2 linked regions of the Heliomicrobium gestii genome follow. Each later gene encodes a partner of the first gene's protein in a complex. Links are inferred from orthologs where the notes say so. Each region holds a gene or a part of one and is shown on either strand. Other genes may lie near its edges.

Region 1 (10,402 bases):
GGTCGGCCCGTCGATGAACTCCATCACTATGTAGTCGATCTCGCCCTCACGGCCCACATCGTAGACGTTGACGATATTGGGATGGGACAAACCGGCCACCGCCTGGGCTTCCCGATGGAAGCGGCGGACAAACTCTTCGTCAGAGCAGAGATTTTCGCGCAGGATTTTGACAGTGACGGCCCGCTGAAGCAGCCGGTCCCACCCTTTAAAGACCTGGGCCATGCCGCCGCCACCCAAAAGTTCGACGATTTCGTAGCGATTGCCGAAGATGCGTCCGATCATGCTTGCCACCCCTCACCTTCCTCTTGCCATATGATCAGGAAAGTGACATTGTCATAGCCGCCTCGTTCCAGCGCCAGGTTCATCATGGCGTCGGCAACCTGTTCCAGCGCCTCGCGCCGGTACGGAAAAGGGGCGTTCGGGTCAAAGAGCCGGTTGATCTCGTCGGCCGTCACCATATTGGTCAGGCCGTCTGTGCACAGGATCAACAGGTCGCGCGGCGTCCAAGGCACGGCCGCCACGTCCACCTGCACATCGTCGCGAGTGCCCAAGGCGCGGGTGATGATGTTGCGCTGGGGGTGGGCCTGGGCCTCCGCTTCGGTGATCTTACCCAGACGCACCATTTCCTCAACGAGGGAGTGATCCCGCGTCAGCAGGCGAACCTGCCCGTTGTGCAACAGGTAGGCCCGGCTGTCGCCCACATGGGCCACGGTGAGCGTTGACGCGGCGAGATGAGCCGCCGTAAGTGTCGTTCCCATACCCGCCCATTTGGGCTGGTTCACCGACTCCCAATAAATGCGGCGGTTCGCCTCCCGGCAGGCCGATTCGAGGCGAATGGCCGGTTCCCTGTCCCCCTCGGTTCCGCGCCATTGGGCGGCAAAGGCCTGCACCGCCAACGCGCTGGCCACCTCTCCCGCCTCATGACCGCCCATCCCATCGGCGACCAGAAAGAGCCCCTGGGCCGCGTCCCACCAGTGGCTGTCCTCATTGGTGGGACGAACTCGCCCTTTGTCGGTGCGAGCGATGACGTTCATGGCTCCTCCTCCCCCCTGACGGCGCCGCGCAGTTGCCCGCAGGCCGCCTCAATATCCTGTCCCCGCTCCTCGCGGATGACGGCGTCGACTCCCCAGCGCCGCAGTTCTGCCAGGAAACGTTCTGTCGGTTCCCGCTCAGGCCGCCGGGCGCCTGTCCCGGCGACGGCGTTGACGGGAATCAGATTCAAGTGGATGGGCCAACCCTTGAACAGGGACCCCAGCCGCCGGGCATCTTCCGGCCGGTCATTGACGCCCGCCATGAGGGCATACTCGACAGAGAGACGCCGCCGTGTCTTCTCCCAGTACCGCCGGCAGGCCTCCAACACCGGAGCCAGCGGAAAACGTTCGTTCACCGGCATCCACTCGCTGCGCTGCCGGTCATCGGCGGCATGGAGGGACAGGGCCAGGTTCACTTCCCAGTCCTCGCCGGCAAAGCGGTCGATGCCCGGCACGATGCCGGCGGTGGAGACGGTGATTCGCCGCTGGCCGATGGCCTGTCCCTCCGGGTGGGTGAAGAGGCCGATGGCCCGGCGCAGGTTGTCATAATTCAAAAAGGGCTCGCCCATCCCCATGAAGACGAGATTGGTCACCTTGAACTCCGGGTCTTTAAGACGCTGTTCATGAGTGATGTCCAGCACCTGGCCCACGATCTCGGCGGCGGTCAGGTTTCGTCGAAACCCCTGCTGGCCGGTGGCGCAAAAGCGGCAGCCCAAAGCACAACCGGCCTGGGTGGACAGGCAGACCGTCACGCGGTCGCGCGTCTGGGCGCGCCGGTAGGGCATGAGCACCGATTCGATCAGTTCGCCGTCGGCCAACCGCCAGAGGTATTTCTCGGTGCCGTCGCGAGCGACCCGTCGCCGCTCCAAGGCCAGCGGTTGCAACCGGTCCGACTCGGCCACCCGGGTCCGCAGCGCCTGCGGCAGATCGGTCATCTCGGCCGCTTCGCGAACAGCCCGGTTCTGGAGCCATTTAAACACCTGCTTGCCCCGGAAGGACGGCTGGCCCCAGGACGTAAAAAGGGCGGCGATCTCTTCGGGGAAGAGGCCCCGCAGGTCTGTCGCCTGGCCCTCCTGCTGTTCGGCAACCGGTTCTCTCACCTTCATGACCGCCTCCTTAACCGGGCTACAAAGAACCCGTCCGTATGAAAGCGATGAGGCAGGATCTGGAAGTATCCCTTCGCCATCTGCCGTTTCTCTTCCTCTGTGAAATCCAGTTCCGGCAAAAAGGGCGACACATCTTCCGCCCCATAATCGGCATGGCGTTGCAGGAAATCTTTCACCTGCTGAAAGTTCTCCTCCGGCTCGATGGTGCAGGTAGAGTAGACCAGGAGCCCGCCCGGCTTGACCAGCGGCGCCACCCCGTCGAGCAACTCCCGCTGCAGTTCCCGCAACCGGACCAGATCGGCTTCTGTGATGCGGTAGCGGAGCTCCGGTTTGCGCCGCAGCACCCCGAGACCGCTGCACGGGGCATCGAGGAGCAGGCGATCGACCTCTCCCCTCAACTCCTCGGCCGGTTGGCGGGCGTCGACGGCCTCGGCGCGGACGCTCGCGATCCCCAGCCGGCTGCAGTTCTCCCGGATCAAGCCCAACTTGTGGGGGTGAATGTCCCAGGAACGGATCGTCGCCTTGTCGCCGCTCAACTCCGCCATATGGGTTGTCTTGCCGCCAGGCGCGGCGCAGGCGTCCACGACGGTCTCGCCCGGCTGCGGGTCCACGACCGGCGCGACAACCATAGAGCTCTCATCCTGCACAGAAAACAGCCCTTCCGAAAACCCGGGCAGATGGGTGACCGCCGAAGCCGACGCCAACCGGATTCCCGCGCGATGCAAGGCCGAAGGATGGGCCTCGACGCCGGCCTCAGCCAGTTGTCGCAAAAAATCCTCCCGCTCGGCGCGCAGTTTATTCACCCGCAGCGACACCGCCGCCGGCCGGTTGTTGACCTGGCAGATCGCCCGGGTCCGTTCGGCGCCGAACTGCTTGATCCAGCGACGGACGAGCCACTCGGGATGGGATTCGACAACAGTGAGATGGGCCACCGGATCGGCTTCCCAACACGGCCAGGGGATTTCGTCCCGTTGCCGGATCAGTTGGCGCAACACGCCGTTGATCAGCGACGTCAACCGGCCCAGGCCGACCTGTTTCGCCAATTCCACCGTCTCATGGCAGGCGACAGCATCAGGGATGCGGTCCAAAAAAAGCACCTGGTAGGCGCCGAGCCGCAAGAGACGACGCGCCTCGGGCGCCACATCGCCGGGCCGTTTCATCAACCGGTCGAGGGCAAAATCGAGGGTGTTTTGACGGCGCAACACACCGAGGACCAATTCGGACACGAGGCCGCGGTCCAGTCGCTGCAAGCCGCTGGCCGACAACGCATGGGCCATCTGCAAATTGGCGTAAGCCTTTCGTTCTTCTACAGCATTCAACACGTCCAGGGCGACGCCTCTCGGCGATGGCTGCATCAGGACACCTCCACCCGGCGTTCAGGGAGCGCCGATTTTTCCAGGACCGATCCGATCACCCCGCTGTTGATCCAATCGGCTCTTTCGTCATAGAGGAAGTAGCGCACCGCCTGTTCGAGACGGCTCATGTTCACCAGCGTGTTGCAGCAGGGTCCCTCCGGCCGGTCGTTCAAAATGCCCAAAATCGGTAGAAAGTCGACATCCTGGATGCCGCTCGTCAAATCCCGTTCACAGGCGATGGCGACGATCGCCTGGGGGCGTATTTCCATGATGGCCTTTCTCGCCCAGGTACCGCCCGTCACGATGGTCAGGTTGACGCCATAGCGATCGGTCAGTTCGATCATATCGTGAACGGGACAACCGCCACAGCGCCGGCAGTTATGGATATCGAGAGTGATCTTATGGGGACAGGTCGTTTTTTGCAGGCAATGGGGCGCCAGGATCATCAACCGCTCCGGCGCCACAGTCACTTTCCGCAAGCGCACCAGTTGATTGCTCACCTCAATGAAACTGCTCTTCAGCCGGTCCGGGCTAATGCCAAAGAAACGGGCGATGACCAAGGCCATGGGAAAGAGGATATTAACTGCCATCCGCGTCCAACGATAGACAGAAGGAATAGCCCGATCCTGCCAGATGGAGAAGATCATCCCGCCGATGCCGAAGGCGATCAAGGCCACAACGGCGAGAAAGGCGACCCCCAAGAGGCCGATCAGGACCTTGTTCCAGGGGTAGTTTTGATACTTGACGAGATACCAGCCCAGGAAGACCAGCGCGATCAGGGCGAGAAAGCTGGCCACCATCAGGCCGATGAACAATCGCTTGCGGATAGGCATGGTTCCAACGCTCCCAATTAAACTTCCAATCTCAACCGAATCGAAACCCCGGTCCTATCCGGCGTCCGCGCGCATAGGCCCCGGCGGCCATCGTCTTGCCGCCGGCAGGGCGCACCTCGGCCAACCAGTACACGCCGGCGCCGGTGGCCACAGCGACCTCATCGCCGGCGATCTGTATTATCTCGCCGGGCTGGGCGAAGGAACTGGACAGCGCCAACCCCTCGCGGCGCAAACGCCCCCGGAGGATCTTGACGATCTTCCCCTCGTCGACGGTAAAAGCGCCGGGCCAGGGATTCATCCCGCGCACCCGGTTGTGGATCGCCTCGGCCGGCGCGTTCCAGTCGACCTGCTCATCGTCGCGCGTTAGCATGGGCGCGTAGGTGGATCGCCCGTGCTCCTGGGGCGTAGCCTGCAGGCAACCCGATTCCAGAGCGGCCAGCGTCTCCACAAGCAGGCTGGCGCCCAGTTCCGCCAAGGCGTCGTGGACCTGCCCCGTCGTGTCGTCAGGGCCGATGGACAGGGCGCCCTTGAGGAGCATGTCCCCCTCATCAAGGCCCTGGCTCATCAGCATTGTCGTGACACCGGTCTCTTTTTCCCCGTCGATGACCGACCGGTGGATCGGCGCCGCGCCGCGGTATTTGGGCAACAAGGAGGCATGGACATTGATCCAGCGCCGGGGAAAGGCGTCCAGGAGCCGCGGCGGCAAGATTCGCCCAAAGGCGGCCACCACCCCGGCCTCGACACGGAGTTCTTTTAGTTTTTGCACAAAATCGTCATCCAAACGGGCCGGATGCTCGACAGGAATGCCCAAGCGCTCGGCCGCCGCCTTGACAGGACTCGGTTGCGCTTTTTGCCCCCGCCCCCGCGGGCGGTCCGGCCGGGTGACGACGAGAGCCACCTCATGGCCGGCCGCGACAATCGCTTCCAAGGTGGGGACGGCAAAATCAGGCGTCCCCATAAAGACCAAACGCATCGGCCTATCGCTCCTCCGGCTCGTCGTTTTCCACGCGGTCGACAAAGAGGATCCCGTCCAGGTGGTCGATCTCGTGTTGGAAGGCCACCGCCAGCAGGTCCGTCCCCTCGACGGTATACTCCTCGCCGTTGCGATCCTGGGCCTTCACGCGGACCCGTTGATACCGCTTCACCTCGCCGGTGTATTCCGGAATGGAGAGACAGCCTTCGGCGTCACACTGTTCGCCTTCCGCCTCGATGATCTCGGGATTGACCATTTCAAAGCGGCGTTTGCCCACCTCGACGACACAGACACGCTTGCTGATGCCGATCTGAGGCGCGGCCAGGCCGACACCGCGAGCCGCTGCCATTGTATCGAACATATCGTCAATCAGCCGGCCCAGGTTGCTGTTGAAGCGGGTGACCGGCTTCGCTTTTTCGCGCAGCACAGGATCACCCATTTTAATAATTTCATAGACGGCCAAAGAAAACCCTCCCCGTCGGCTTTAAATCTATCCAAAATATCATATCGCAAACCCCGGTCCGGTTACACCAAAAAAGTTAACCTATCTTGGGAGTGTTCGCGTTATGGCCTATTGTCATTGAAAACTCTGTGATTGCCAGGGAACTGGGGCCGCACCCTAGGGATTGAGCATGAGACTGATCGTCACGCCAACCGGTCGTCCGCGGCGGCGGTCATAGTCCCTCGCCGCAGCGCTCAGGGCCGAACGCAGGACCTCTGTCCGGTCTCCCTTCACCCGCAACGTGAGCAGCCAGCGAAAGCGGTTTTCCACCTTGGCCACCGGCGCCGGCGCCGGTCCCCACACGTCGAAGCCTTCTGTGTCCACCCGGATCTGGGCCTGCGCAACCGCCAGGTCACGAAGGATCTCGGCCCACGTGTCGGCGGCCAGCCGGACGAGGGGCTCCTCGGGACCGGAAAACAGCACCCGCGCCAGCCGGGCGAAGGGCGGATAACTCAGTTGTTGCCGTAATTCGATTTCCCGGCGAAAAAACCCTTCATAGTCATGGAACTGCACCGCTTGCAGGCAGTAATGCTCGGGACAGTAGGTCTGCAGGATCACCTGGCCCGGATCACGGGCCCGTCCGGCCCGTCCGGCCACCTGGGAGAGCAACTGGAATGTCCGTTCGGCGGCGCGAAAATCGGAGATGTGCAGGGACGCATCTGCGGCGAGAACACCCACCAAGGTCACCCGCGGGAAATCGAGACCTTTGGCGATCATCTGGGTCCCGACGAGGATCGGCGCTTCGCCACGGCCAAAGGCGTCCAGGACCGGCGCAATCCCCTCCCGTTCGGCCACGTCGCGGTCCATGCGCAACACAGGCACGCCGGGGAAGCTGGCCCGCAGCTCCTCTTCGATCCGCTGGGTGCCGGCGCCGAAATAACGAATCGCCCGGCTCCGGCAATGGGGACAGGTCTGGGGCACATCCTGCCGGTAGTTGCAGTAGTGACAGTGCAACTGCTCCCCCTGGCGGTGGTAGACGAGAGAGATGGAACAACGGGGACAGGTCACCACGGTCCCGCACTCGCGACAGATGACAAAAGTAGAAAACCCGCGCCGGTTCAGGTAGAGGATCACCTGCTGCCGCCGCTGCAACCGCTCTTCCACCGCCGCCAAGAGGCTGCGGGAGAGCATCCCCTTGTTCCCGTCGGCCAACTCGCTGCGCATATCGATCACATCGACCGGGGGGAGTTGGCCGCCCGCCGGCCGCTGCCGCAACTGCAAGAGCCGGAAGCGGCCCGAGAGCGCCTGGGCGTATGTTTCCAGGGCCGGTGTGGCCGAACCGAAGACGACGACAGCGCCGCAGTGACGCGCCCGCTCGACGGCCGCCTCCCGGGCGTGGTATTTCAGGTCGTTCTCCTGCTGGTAGGAGGGTTCATGCTCCTCATCGACGATGATCAGGCCCAGCCGGGGCAGCGGCGCAAAGACGGCCGAGCGGGCGCCGACGACGAGGTCGGCGTCACCGCGGTGGATGCGCTGCCATTCCTGCCGCCTGGCCGCGTCGGCGAGGCCGCTGTGCAGGAGGGCCACTGCGTCGCCGAAGCGTTCACGCAAACGACGTTCTGTCTGGGGCGTCAAGGCGATTTCCGGCACCAGCAACAGGGCCTGGCGGCCTTGGGCCAGCGCCTCGCCGATGGCCCGGATGTAGACCTCCGTCTTGCCGCTGCCGGTCACGCCATGGAGCAAAAAGGGGCGCCTGTCAGAGGCGGCGGCGCCCGGGCCGCTCACGGTCATCTCGGCAAGGGCCTTCGTTAAAAAGTGGACCGCCCGCTCTTGATCGGGAGTGAGGATGGGTTCCGCAAAAGCGGGATCGCCGCCGGCCGCCGATTTTGACGGGCTGCCCATCCCTGACTCACCGGCCGTTTTCCCGGCATGTTCCCGCATTGTCGCCGAGTCCTTTTTCTGCGTCGCCTCAGAAGGAATGGCCGCCTTGACCGCTTTGGGCAGCAGTCGACGGACAACAACCAGCCCGGCGGCGACGAGCCGTTCGATCACCGCCGGCGGCACAGCGATCGCCTTTCCCGTCAGGGAGGCGTATTTCATCCGCCGCTGGGGCGCCCGGGCGAGGCGACGGAGCAATCCGGCGCATTCCAGATCGATCCCTTCCCAGAAGGCGATCGTCTCCTCGTCGGGCCGGCTGGCGAGGAACACCCAAGCGGCCGGCCGGACAGGCGGACCGGGCGGCGCCATCAGCCGCAGCACGTCAGCCATCGTCCCCAAGGTTTCCCGGGCCAGCCAGGGCACGAGGGCGATCAGATCGTCCCCCAGCCGGTAGCTGCCGTTGACCGCCTCGACCGGCTGCAGCGCGAAGGCTTTTTCCGTCTCCGCCGTGGCGGCCTCCAGGCCAAGGACCCAGCCACGGATGAGTTTGCCGTGAAAGGCGACCCAGACCTCCCGCCCCGGCAGAACCTCCTCCGCGAGGGCGTCGGGGATGCGGTAATGAAAGACCCGGTCCAGATCCCGGTGCGGGATGTCGACGATCACCTGCGCGAGTTCGGGCCGCTGTCTGGGCTCCATACCGTGACCACCCCTGCCGCTACTGTATTACTCTTGCCAAAAAAGAGGCGTCGCTTACTCCATTATACCAGGGGACGCAAGGGGGGAATAAAAAAGCCCGGAGTCTTGGCTCCGGGCGTCCATGTCGGTCTTACAGGCCGGCCAGTTTCTTCAGCGCCTCTACCTTGTCGAGACGCTCCCAGGGGAGATCCAGGTCGATGCGGCCGAAGTGGCCGTAGGCGGCCGTCTGGCGGTAGATGGGGCGGCGCAGTTGCAGTTCCTTAATGATGCCGGCGGGACGGAGGTCGAAGACCTCTTTGACCCACTTTTCAATGTTCGCTTCGTCCACCTTGGCGGTGCCGAAGGTCTCGACCATGACCGACACAGGGCGGGCGACGCCGATGGCGTAGGCCAACTGGATTTCACAGCGGTCAGCCAGGCCGGCGGCGACGACGTTCTTGGCCACGTGACGGGCGGCATAGGCGGCAGAGCGGTCCACTTTTGTGGGGTCCTTGCCGGAGAAAGCGCCGCCGCCATGACGGGCCATGCCGCCGTAGGTGTCGACGATGATCTTGCGGCCTGTCAGACCGGCGTCGCCTTGAGGCCCGCCGATGACGAAACGGCCGGTGGGGTTGATGAAGTAGCGGGTCTTGTTGTCCAGCAGGCCTTGCGGGATGATGGGCATAATGACGCGCTCGATCAGATCGGTTTTGATGGTCTCGAGGGAGACCTCCGGCGAATGTTGGGCCGAGATGACAACGGTGTCCACACGAACCGGCTTATCGCCGTCATACTCGACAGTGACCTGGGTCTTGCCGTCGGGACGGAGGTATTCCAGTTCCGCCGTCTTGCGAACCTCGGAGAGGCGGCGGGACAGCTTATGGGCCAGGGAGATGGTCATGGGCATGTACTCTTCGGTCTCGTTGGTGGCATAGCCGAACATCATGCCTTGGTCGCCGGCGCCGGTGGCTTCGATTTCGCTTTCGCTCATCTCGCCGTTCCGGGCTTCCAGCGCCTTGTCAACACCCATGGCGATATCGGCTGACTGCTCGTCGATGGAGGTGAGGACGGCGCAGGTTTCACAGTCAAAACCAAACTTCGCGCGGGTGTAGCCGATCTCGCGGATCGTCTGGCGCACGACTTTGGGAATATCGACATAGCACTTGGTGGTGATCTCGCCGGCAACCAGCACCAGGCCAGTCGTCACCGACGTTTCACAGGCCACCCGAGCCATGGGGTCTTGTCCAAGGATCGCGTCGAGTACGGAGTCCGAAATCTGGTCGGCCACCTTATCGGGATGGCCCTCGGTGACAGATTCCGACGTAAAGAGACGTTTACGGCTCAAATCTGTTTCCTCCTTCACGGCTTTCGCTGAAAAATGTAGGGGTCTAGGCAAATATGCCCCTCAATGGCTTTCCTTCCTAGATTAACAAGGACGGTGGAGAAAAACAAGGGCATTAATCACAACTGTTGGCGAAGATTTGAATAACCCGATCAAATATTCGACAAGCCACTTCATCCTTCGTCATCAGGCCCAAGGTCTCCTTGCCGCCTTGACGGTCGAAAAGGGTGACGATGTTCGTATCGACGCTAAAACCGGCCCCCGGCGTTGTCACATCGTTGGCGACCATGAGGTCCAGGTTCTTGCGCCGCAGCTTGTCCAGGGCATGGGCCTCCAGGTCGTTTGTTTCAGCGGCAAAACCGACGAGGACCTGGCCTCGCTTTCGCCGACCCAGCTCCGCCAGGATGTCGGGCGTCCGGACCAGTTCCAAAAAGAGCCGGTCGGCCTGCTTTTTCATCTTCTGTTCCGCCGGCGCCGCCGGACGGTAGTCGGCCACAGCGGCCGCCTTGACGACCACATGGACAGCGTCGAACCGCTCAATGACGGCCTTGTGCATCTCTTCGGCCGACTCGACAGGCACAACCTCAGCGCCCTCCGGCAGGGGCAGTCTCGTCGGCGTCGTCACCAGGGTCACTTCGGCGCCCCGCCGGATCGCCTCCCGGGCCAGGGCATAGCCCATCTTGCCCGAGGAGCGGTTGGAGATGTAGCGGACAGGGTCGATGGCCTCACGGGTCCCGCCGGCGGTGATCAGCACACGGCGGCCAGCC
Region 2 (10,469 bases), on another replicon or contig:
CGCGCAGGGCCTGTTCCGGAAATAACCTGATAAGAGAGCATTTTGCAAGGCCGAAAGAAAGGCGGGAGCGTTTTTGCTGACACCCCTGTACCAGTTGGCGATCGAACCGCATGGGGCGGCGGCGCGCCTTCTCCTGCCGGTCTGGGTCGACCTGGCCGACAGCTTCTGGCGCCGCCTGCGCGGGCTGCTCGACGAGACCGTCTTGCCGCCGGACCGGGGGTTGCTGCTGACCCCCTGCAACCAGATTCACACCGTCGGCATGGGATTTTCCATCGACGCGCTCTACCTGGACGGGCAAGGCGTGATCGTCGACATGGACGAAGCGTTGCCGCCTGGCCGGTTGGGGCGACGTCGCTCAGGCGCATGGTCGACGTTGGAACTGGCGGCGGGCACAGCGAGCCGGTTGGCGCTCCAGAAGGGCCACAGGCTCCGATTCACTCCGGCGTAGCGGCGCGAATGATTGCCGGCCGATCTAGACCCCGAATCCGGGCCCCAAGAGCGCCCGCCACTTGTTCTGAACCAGCAGGTATTGCTTTTGTTGCGCCAGGTTGACCGCCTCTGTGGCCAACTGGAGCGAGTGGGAGAGCAGCCGCCCGAACTGGTTGAAGGCGGCCGCGTTGGTCATCAGGTATCCGTCGACAAAGTAGGCGGGGTCGGAGGGATCGGCCAGGAAGGGTTTTCTCTGTTGGCTGAAGATCTGGTGGATGTAATGAAACCAGTTGTATAGCCCTTCCGGTCCCGGCTCGAGGCGGACCTTGCGCAGGAGCAGATCGGTGAGCATCTCCAGGTGCAACGTCCGCAGGATGCGGCAGTTGGTGCGCTGCCAGGCCCGCAGGATGCGGATCAGGGCGAGGAAGCTCGGCCCGTGCCGTCGGAAGGCCTCGGCCATCCACCGCTCCGGCGCCTGGGGATCGCGGGGAATCCACGTATCGGGTCCGTTGGGCAGGTAATAGGCCTCTTTTTCCTCCTCCACCAGAGCCAGCACCGGCGAGATGCGGAAGCTGTCCTCATGGCCCAGGACAAGGCAGGTTTCCTGTTCTTCCACATCGCGGTTCCACCCCATCTTCGACAGGGTCGCCCGAATCTGGCCGAGAACCTCTGTCACATTGGGCGTCGCGCCGTCGACCGGCGCGATTTCAACGATCAGATCCAGGCTCTTTTTCGGGCGGATCATCGTTCCGCGCATAAAGGATCCGCCCGGCCGGATCCGCCGCACCGGCAAAGCAGGCTGATCCTTCAGGGCATAGTGCATGTTCTGCAGCATCGTATAGACCTGATCGACATCCTCGCGATTCAAGCTGATTCGGCGCAGAAACTGCCGGAAGGCCTCATCGGCCACAGGAACCGGTTCGAGATAGGTCTGCACCAGCGGGGAAAGGCCGGCGGTGGCGGTAGAAACAGCGGCGGCCGTCGCTGCCGAGACGGGGGTGACGCCGTTCCCCAGAGGATTTGCGCCGTAGGCGGCCGTAGCGCCGGGACCGGCACTGCCGGCGGTCGGGACCGAATGGATCGTGGCGCTGCGACGCGCCGCTCCGGTGGGGGAGCCGCCTCCGGTGGTTCCCGTCGAAGCGGTGGGGGAAGGGCCCGCCGGGGTTGCGTTGATATTCCCGGCCAACTTTGCAAGCAGTTTTCCGGCGATGTTGCCCGGCGAGGGTGTGGCGGAGGAAGGGGGGGCGGCCTGAGCGCTCGCCGGTTGCGCCGCCGCCGGCTGGGTAAAGAAGCGGGACGGCTGGGCCGAGGAGGCGCTCTGTTCCTGGACAAAGCCCAGGTCGCTGTGGGACAGTTCATAAAGAGGCGTAAAAGACAGACCTTTTAGGTCCTGGATTCCGAGAAAACGGAAAATGATCGTATCGAGGCTTTTTAAGAGGGATTTGACGATCTGGAAGGTGGACTCGTCGAGCAGCACCTGATTGGGCGCGCTTTGGGAGGCCAGACGGGCGGCCATGTCGACGGCGGCCCCCAGGTAATCGGCGTCAGGGGTGCGCACCGGCGTCACCAGGCCGAAGGAGAGGCCGATTTTCGTCTGGAAGGGCAGATTTTCCTTGAGGATGGTGTATTTCACATCGAGGGCCGCCAGCAGCGCCGGCAGCGGATTCGGGAAGACGGCGTAAATGGCGTCGCCGATGTGCTTCACCACCTGGCCCTGATAGGCTTCGGCCGTCTCGGCGCAGAGTTGGTTATGGCGGAGGGAGAGGGCTACGCCTTCAACGGGCCCCAACTGCTGCTTGAGCCGTGTGGAATCGACAAGATCGAAAAAGACGTTGCAGAGGGCCACAGAGTCTTGCAGTTGTTTATATTGTGGAAACAGGCGATCGTTCATCGGAAAGCCCCCCGATTTTAGATGCGGCATTTATCTTTTTCTATCCTAATTTTGTCCGTTGATTTATCTGGTTGATCTTCTCCCTTTGATTGTCCCATCCCTGCTGCCGGGAAGGCGAGCAGCCGGAAAAATCCATTCCGGTTCATAAGAACGGTGAGGAGGCGCGCAGAAGATGGACGAACAGGAACAGCGGCGCATGTGGGCGGAGGAGGAAGACCACTGGTGGTACCGCGGCAAACGGATGCTGATCCGCGACCAGTTGATCGATGCCCTGTCCACAGAGGACCAGCGGCTTTGCCGAACGGGCGCTCAAGCGGAACGCCGCCTGCCGCGCATCCTCGACATCGGATGCGGCAGCGGGCGAACGATGGCGGAACTGGGCGATCTCGGTCACATCGAGGGGGTGGAGCCCTGCCGGCCTGCTGTCGAACAAGGGCGCCGCCGCGGATTTTTCGTTCACCAGGGGAGCGCCGAGCGGCTCCCCTTTGTCGATGAGACCTTTGACGCCCTCTTGCTGCTTGACGTCCTGGAACATCTTGACGACGATGGCGCCGCCTTGGCGGAGGCCTTTCGGGTGCTTCGCCCGGGGGGGCTGCTCCTGCTGACCGTGCCCGCTCATCCCTGGCTGTTCAGCCGCCATGACAGCGCCTTGGGCCATCGGCGGCGCTACAGCGCCGCCGATCTCCGGCGACTGCTGACCTCGTTGGACGGGCATGTGGAGCGGTTCTCCTACACGAATTTTTTTATTTTCCCGGCGGCAGTCCTGCTCCGGACCGCCGCGAAGGGTTGGGGGAGCGACCGGCGAGGCGGCGGCAGCCCACTGGTATCGGCATGGCTCGACCGGTTCTACCGCATCGAAGCCCGCTGGCTGCGGCGCTTCGCCTTTCCCGCCGGCCTGTCCCTCTATGCCCGCCTGCGCAAAGGAAGTTTCTCCAAAAAAGAAGGATGAAGGTGTATATTGGCAAAAGGTGTGGGAAATATTTAATTTCGGGAGCTAAATCAGCCAAACGACCGATCATGGTGTTTGCATCACTTTGGGCGGCTCCCTATTATAGTACTTGGGTGTTAGCACTCGACCAAGGTGAGTGCTAACAACGAGAACAAGGCTAAGCATCTGAAGGAGGGTACCGTTTCGTATGAACATCAAACCTTTGGCTGATCGGGTTGTATTGAAGCCCATCGAAGCGGAAGAAAAAACCGCCAGCGGCATCATCGTGCCGGACACCGCCAAAGAAAAACCCCAGCAAGGCGAAGTCGTGGCTGTGGGCATTGGCCGTCTGCTCGACAACGGCGAGCGGGCCGCTCTGGAAGTGGCTGTCGGCGACCGGGTCATCTACAGCAAATACTCGGGCACCGAAGTCAAACTGGACGGCGCCGAGTACCTGATTCTTAACGAACGCGACATCCTGGCCAAGCTGTAATCCACGCACACTTCAAGGCGTTCCCTTTACTTATAAGCGCAAACCCGATGGGACCCTGTCGCCGCAGCCGGCGTTACACAGCCGAGCATGTCAGAATCTCACGCCGGCGGACGGCTCGTGTCCCACCATGACTGCTGGAACTGTTAAGGAGGTAGACAACCCCATGGCGAAAATGATCGTTTTTAACGAAGAGGCCCGCCGTTCTCTGGAAAAAGGGGTTAACACCCTGGCGGAAGCCGTTCGTGTCACCCTTGGCCCCAAAGGCCGCAACGTCGTTCTGGAGAAGAAATTCGGCTCTCCCCTGATCACCAATGACGGTGTCACCATCGCCAAAGAAATCGAACTGGAAAACCCCATTGAAAACATGGGCGCCCAGCTCGTCAAAGAAGTCGCCACCAAGACCAACGACGTGGCCGGTGACGGCACCACCACCGCCACCATCCTGGCCCAAGCCATCATCCGCGAAGGCATGAAAAACGTCGCTGCCGGCGCCAACCCCATGGTGCTGAAGCGCGGCATCGAAACGGCTGTCGAGAAGGCTGTCGCTGAAATCAAAGCCATCTCCAAGCCTGTCGAAAGCAAAGAAGCCATCGCTCAGGTTGCGGCCATCTCCGCCGGCGACGCCACCATCGGCAGCCTGATCGCCGAAGCCATGGAGAAAGTCGGCAAAGACGGCGTCATCACCGTCGAAGAATCCAAAGGCTTCACCACCGACCTGGAAGTCGTCGAAGGCATGAACTTCGACCGCGGCTACATCTCCCCCTACATGATCACCGACCCCGACAAGATGGAGGCCGTCCTCAACGAGCCCTACATCCTGATCACCGATAAAAAGATCTCCTCCATCAAAGAGATCCTGCCCGTCCTCGAACGTGTCGTTCAAAGCGGCAAGCAGCTGATGATCATCGCCGAAGACGTGGAAGGCGAAGCCCTGGCCACCCTGGTCGTCAACAAACTGCGCGGCACCTTCACCTGTGTCGCCGTCAAAGCCCCCGGCTTCGGCGACCGCCGCAAAGCCATGCTGGAAGACATCGCCATCCTCACCGGCGGCCGCGTTGTTTCTGAAGAAGTCGGCATCAAGCTGGACAGCGCCACCATCGACATGCTGGGCCGCGCCCGTCAGGTCCGCATCAACAAGGAAGAAACCATCCTTGTTGACGGCGCCGGCAGCGCCGACGACATCAAAGCCCGCATCGCCCAGATCCGCCGTCAACATGAAGAGTCCACTTCCGAGTTCGACAAGGAAAAACTGCAAGAGCGCCTGGCCAAACTGGCTGGCGGCGTTGCCGTCATCCAAGTCGGCGCCGCGACCGAGACGGAACTGAAAGACAAGAAGCTGCGCATCGAAGACGCCCTGAACGCCACCCGCGCGGCCGTTGAAGAGGGCATCGTCCCTGGCGGCGGCACCGCTCTGGTCAGCATTCAGAAAGCCCTCGACAGCGTGGAAGTTCCCGCCGGCGACCAAGCGACCGGTGTGGCTATCATCCGCCGCTCCCTGGAAGAACCCCTCCGTCAAATCGCCAACAATGCCGGGTACGAAGGCTCCGTCGTTGTCGAGAAGGTCAAGTCCCTGCCCATCGGCCAAGGCTTCAACGCCGCCACCGAGGTGTATGAAGACATGATCGGCGCCGGCATCGTCGACCCCGCTAAAGTCACCCGTTCGGCCCTGCAAAACGCCGCTTCCATCGCCGCCATGCTGCTGACGACGGAAGCCATCGTCGCCGACAAGCCCGAGAAAAAAGAAGGCCCTGCGATGCCCCCCGGAATGGGCGGCATGGGCGGTATGGACATGGGGATGTAAGACCTGCCGCAAGGCTGGGTCGCCTCTCCTGACCATACCCAAGGATAGAGGAAAGACAAGAGGGATGCTGATGCAAGTCGGCATCCCTCTTTTTTTGTGCGCCCGGCATATACAATATCAATGCATTTATACACGAAATCGGAGTATCTTCCCCCGCCGTACAAGACTGCAACCCAAACATCGTATAACCATGTTTACGATCCAATTAGTGGAACAGACACACTAAAAGTGGTATACTATTAATGGGAATAAAAGCCCCTACGAAAGTAGGGGCTTTTTAAAAGGTGGTAAGAAAAATGAACGGAAACAAAAGAGGGGTCCTCCTTACCGCGTTGGCCGTCATCGTAGCAGCGGCGATCTTTATGTTTTATAAGCCGGTAGGTGTCGGTTCTCCGCGCGAAGTTGACAGATCCATACACTTTGTCAAGTCGAGTGGCTACATAGCGGGATATCCGGGGGATAAAGTCATGTTTCCTTGTGTCTTCTTAGTGGATACGCGAACGAGCGCCCAAGATCTGATTGCTGATGTCCAACTCCTGCATTCGGAAAACGTATCTCTGGAAAGTTGGCAAGTGTTTCCGGGAAGTGAGTACAAAGGCTATAAACTTGACAATATTACGCTGACCTTGCGTTTAGATCGGATTGGTGAAAGCCCGATAGAAGGTTTAAAAATCAAGTATAAAGACGATACAGAGCAGGTATATCCAATGGACAAAATGTTTGTCAAGGTCCTTCAAAAGGCAAGTTCAAATGTCGTCGTCGGATCGCAGGAGACGGCTGTCTCTCCACTGTCTCGAACCTCTTTTGATTTAAAGAATAATTCCAATGACAAGGTTACGTTGGAAGGCATCTCCTTTATTTCCAACGAGATTTCCCCCGATAAAATCGTGGTCACGAAAGGTGACACCAAATACGATCATATAAATGGGATCATCTTAGCGCCGGCAGAAACGGTGTCTGTTTCCCTTGAAGTTGCGCGTAAGGAAGAAAGCGATGTTTTCTTCGCTCGACCGTTGTTGCAATATAATTTGGCCGGCCAGAGATATACAGAATGCGTAACCTTGGGAACCTTGTACGGCTTGCCCTTTAGCGAAGAAAAAATGCAAAAGGTGTATGATCGTCTCACCGGCCAATCGAAGCAACGTTGAAAGGGTGCTCAACGATATCCTAGGGTTCAACCAAAAACCGGGGCGCTGTCTGATAAAGATGGCGCCTCTTTTGCATTGGGGGGTCTTCCCGCATTTTTTACGGCATATGTTTTTTGCAGGAAGGGGGTTGTACCGTGCGTTCGGTGTACATGATCGTGGGCAAACATCCCCGGATGTGGGTGACCGCCGTCATGGCCCTATCGGCCATCCTCCTCTATGGGGGCGTCAATCAGTTGTTGGAGGATCGGACTGTGCTGACCTTCTCCGGGGTGATCCAGGACAAGGTCGTCGCCATCGACCCCGGCCATGGCGGTGAAGACGGCGGCGCCAAGGGAACCCGGGGAACCCAGGAGAAAGTCGTCAACCTGCTGATCGCAAAGAAGGTGGTCGACCAGTTGAATCAAGCCGGCGGCAAAGCGATTCTCACCCGCGAGAATGAAGACAACGTTTCCGTCGGTCCCTGGAGCCAGCGCAGCGAACTGACAAAACGTGTGGAAAAGGCCCAAGGGGCCAACGCGCTGGTCTATGTGTCCATCCATGCCAATAGCTTCCCCATGGCGCCGGCCTGTCAGGGACCTCAGACCTTCTATCAACCGGGGTCGGCGGAAGGGAAACGATTGGCCTTGCATATCCAGAAGGAGATGACCAAGCGCGTCGGCAATAAAGACGGGCGGCAGGCCAAGGCTGAAGACTACTTTGTCCTGCGCATGACCAAATGTCCGGCCGTGATGGTGGAGACGGGCTTTTTGTCCAACGCGGCCGAAGAGGCGCTGCTGCTCCGGGACGATTACCAGGAGAAGCTGGCTCAAGGCATCGCCACCGGCATCGCCCGCTACCTGGGCGGAGAACCGGCGGAAGAGCCGAAGGGCGCCGCGACCGACCAGGCGCCGGGCGGCTTCATCCCCGAGGTGGACCGGGCGGTGTCGCCGGGGTTACTGGATTCGTAAGGACGCCGGGGAAAACAAGACCGGGGAAAGAGAGAGGCCCTGTCACCGAACTTTTCGGTAGGGGGGCCTCCTTGTTTTTGGCAAGGCCAAAAATTAAAATATATGGAAATTAGAATCTAGGTTTACGAAAATGATCGTACGGTGGATGCAGGGATTTAGAAGAGAAGAAAGAATAATTATTAATATTAGCAGTGAGAAAGGGGGGCTTCTTATGGAACACGCACAGGATCACCGTGCCGCTGTCAGCAGGTGCGAAGAACGGGAAGCCCAACTGAAACGCTTTATCCAGGTGCTCCAAGAAAATGAGAACCGGTACATGACGATCCTCAATTCCCTTCCCATGCAACTGGTGGTTTTGGATGGGAAGGGTTACATCACCTTTGTCAATCACGAGTGGGAGCGCAACGCCATCGAAAACGACATCGCCGATCCATCGCTGGCGGGCGTCGGCATCAACTACTTGAAAATCTGCCGTTCCGCCATCGATCAGGGTTGTGACGAAGTGCGCCCCATCTATGAGGGAATCCTTTCCGTTTTAGAGGGAAAGGTGAAGGCCTTTGCTTACGACTATGACTGCGCCACGCCGCGGGGGAATGAACGATTCCAGATCACCGTTACGCCGGTGAACGATGAAAAGGGCGGCGTGATCATCACGCATGTGGGTAAATAACGGCGACAAGCGCCTGCCGGTCCCGCCTCGGGAAGGGCAGGTTTTTTCATGCCCTTCTGCTGAAAAGGCGGCGCAGCCTGGCCATTGCCGGCTGATCCGATCGTATAAAGGCGCGACAGGAGAAAACACTACCATTGGGTTGGACTTGCGGTACAATAGAAATGGAAAGCAATGCCCTTTCTGGGCAACCCCTAGGGAGGTGTTCCCATGACAGTCGTCTTTGGCGGTGTGTCGCCCCATCCGCCGATCATCGTGCCGGCCGTGGGCGGCCGCGAACTGCCCCGCGTCCAGAAGACCCTTGACGCCATGCGGGCTTGGGCGAAGGAATGCCTGGAACAGGATCCCGACACGGTGATCATCATCAGCCCCCATGGCCCTGTCTTTCAGGATGCCATCGCCGTCACCGCCTTTCCTCGCCTTCGTGGCGATCTGGCCCGGTTCAACGCCCCCGAGGTGAAGGCCGAAGTGGAAAACGACCTGCCCCTCCTGTCGGCCGTCATCGACCAGGCCAAGCGCCACGGCGTCAGCATCGCCGCGATCGACGACAGCCTGGCAGAGCGGTTTTCCATTGAAAACGAACTCGATCACGGCACCATGGTGCCGCTCTATTTTCTCCTGGAAGCGGGCTTTCGCGGCAAGGTGGTCCCTGTCGCCATGGCCCTGCTGCCCCGGGAAGAGCTCTTCCGCTTTGGCATCGCCCTGCGCGAGGCCATCGATGCGACTCCCCGCCGGGTCGCCCTGATCGCCTCCAGCGACCTCTCCCATCGCCTGACGAAAGACGCGCCGGCGGGCTATCACCCGGAGGCGCACGACTTTGACAAGGCGATTGAGCGGGCCTTTGGCGTTTGGGAGTTGGACGACCTGTTGACCATGGAAGAGAGTCTTTGCGAGAAGGCCGGCGAATGCGGCTACCGGCCGCTGCTCATGCTGGCTGGCGCCTTTGACCGGCCGGGAGCGAAGAGCCGTGTCTACAGCTATGAAGGCCCCTTTGGCGTCGGCTACCTCGTCGGATCGGTCACCGACGGGGGAGAGGCGGGAGAGGCATCTGCCATGGGTGAAGGCCGCCTCGCCCGCTACATTCAGGGGCGGCGCGATAAAATTGAACGGTCCCGCGCCGGCGAATCGATCTACGTCCGCTTTGCCCGCCAGACCCTGGAGGCCCATGTGGCCAAGGAACCGCTGCCGCCGATCCCGGCGGAACTGGCCACGGCGGAGCCGGCCGGCGTCTTCGTTTCGATCAAAATGCAGGGCCAACTGCGCGGCTGCATCGGCACGATCGAGCCGACGCGAGAGAGCCTGGGCGAGGAGATCCGCCAGAACGCCATCAGCGCCGGCGCCAACGACCCGCGCTTTTTCCCTGTCGAAGAAGACGAACTGGATGAACTGGTCTACTCCGTCGACGTCCTCATGCCTGAGGAACCGATCCAGTCGACGGACGAACTCGATCCCCAGCGCTACGGCGTCATCGTCCGCGCCGGTCGCCAGCAGGGGCTCTTGCTGCCCATGCTGGACGGCGTCGATACGGTGGAGGAGCAGGTGCGCATCGCTCGGCAGAAAGCCGGCATCCCGGAAGGGAAGGCGGTCGACTTGTCGCGCTTTGAGGTTGTGCGCCACCACTGACGGCGGATCGCTCACCAGCGGAAAAAGAGAGCAGGACCGGCTCGACAACCTCTGGCCGGTCATTTTTTTGTCGAGAAACGTTGCATCTTGGCTTTGAAAAGGGTATGTATAAGGGGAGAGCGTCCCTTCGCCGGCCATACAAAGGAGGGAACCACGGTGCTGCGGGAAGCCCTGTTCTACGAAGCCGACCCGCCTCAGGTCCACTGTGTCCTCTGTCCCTGGCATTGCCACATCCCCGAGGGGAAGGTGGGCGTCTGCCGGGTACGGATGAACGAAAAAGGGACTTTATACAGCCTCAACTACGGCAAAGTCACCGGCGCCAGCCTCGATCCGATCGAGAAAAAGCCCCTCCGTCGCTTTCATCCCGGCAGCCGGATCCTCTCCCTGGGCACACTGGGCTGCAACTTCGACTGTGGCTTCTGCCAAAACTACCACATCGCCCAGCGGGACGCCGATTCCCGGGAGATCACCCCTGACGAGGCTGTCGCCCTGGCCCGGGAGACAGCAGCCGACGGCAACATCGGCATCGCCTACACCTACTC

The links.
Region 2: the proteins of metK (region 1) and groL are in contact, whole or in part, in a cryo-EM structure (PDB 8P4O), measured with the Escherichia coli proteins. The link is inferred for Heliomicrobium gestii from one-to-one orthologs.

What each region holds. Positions count from the first base shown.
Region 1 is NZ_WXEX01000008.1:157,700-168,101, forward strand. The notes cover bases 7,542-10,402. They hold metK (methionine adenosyltransferase), read right to left. Parts: upstream 9,639-10,402; coding sequence 8,445-9,638; downstream 7,542-8,444. Other genes in these bases: priA (replication restart helicase PriA), read right to left, coding at 7,542-8,314; coaBC (bifunctional phosphopantothenoylcysteine decarboxylase/phosphopantothenate--cysteine ligase CoaBC), read right to left, coding at 9,751-10,402. In the rest of the region: pknB (Stk1 family PASTA domain-containing Ser/Thr kinase), read right to left, coding at 1-282; GTO89_RS11010 (Stp1/IreP family PP2C-type Ser/Thr phosphatase), read right to left, coding at 279-1,034; 23S rRNA (adenine(2503)-C(2))-methyltransferase RlmN, read right to left, coding at 1,031-2,137; 16S rRNA (cytosine(967)-C(5))-methyltransferase RsmB, read right to left, coding at 2,134-3,492; GTO89_RS11025 (DUF116 domain-containing protein), read right to left, coding at 3,492-4,325; fmt (methionyl-tRNA formyltransferase), read right to left, coding at 4,357-5,298; def (peptide deformylase), read right to left, coding at 5,303-5,761; more of priA, read right to left, coding at 5,918-7,541. UniProt on the Escherichia coli protein: Catalyzes the formation of S-adenosylmethionine (AdoMet) from methionine and ATP.
Region 2 is NZ_WXEX01000002.1:288,018-298,486, reverse strand. The notes cover bases 3,296-6,223. They hold groL (chaperonin GroEL), read left to right. Parts: upstream 3,296-3,904; coding sequence 3,905-5,542; downstream 5,543-6,223. Other genes in these bases: GTO89_RS03325 (hypothetical protein), read left to right, coding at 5,839-6,223; groES (co-chaperone GroES), read left to right, coding at 3,457-3,741. In the rest of the region: GTO89_RS03350 (DUF192 domain-containing protein), read left to right, coding at 74-448; GTO89_RS03345 (SMODS domain-containing nucleotidyltransferase), read right to left, coding at 473-2,320; GTO89_RS03340 (class I SAM-dependent methyltransferase), read left to right, coding at 2,493-3,269; more of GTO89_RS03325, read left to right, coding at 6,224-6,690; GTO89_RS03320 (N-acetylmuramoyl-L-alanine amidase family protein), read left to right, coding at 6,825-7,637; GTO89_RS03315 (nitrogen regulation protein NR(II)), read left to right, coding at 7,849-8,307; amrA (AmmeMemoRadiSam system protein A), read left to right, coding at 8,515-9,927; amrS (AmmeMemoRadiSam system radical SAM enzyme), read left to right, coding at 10,084-10,469.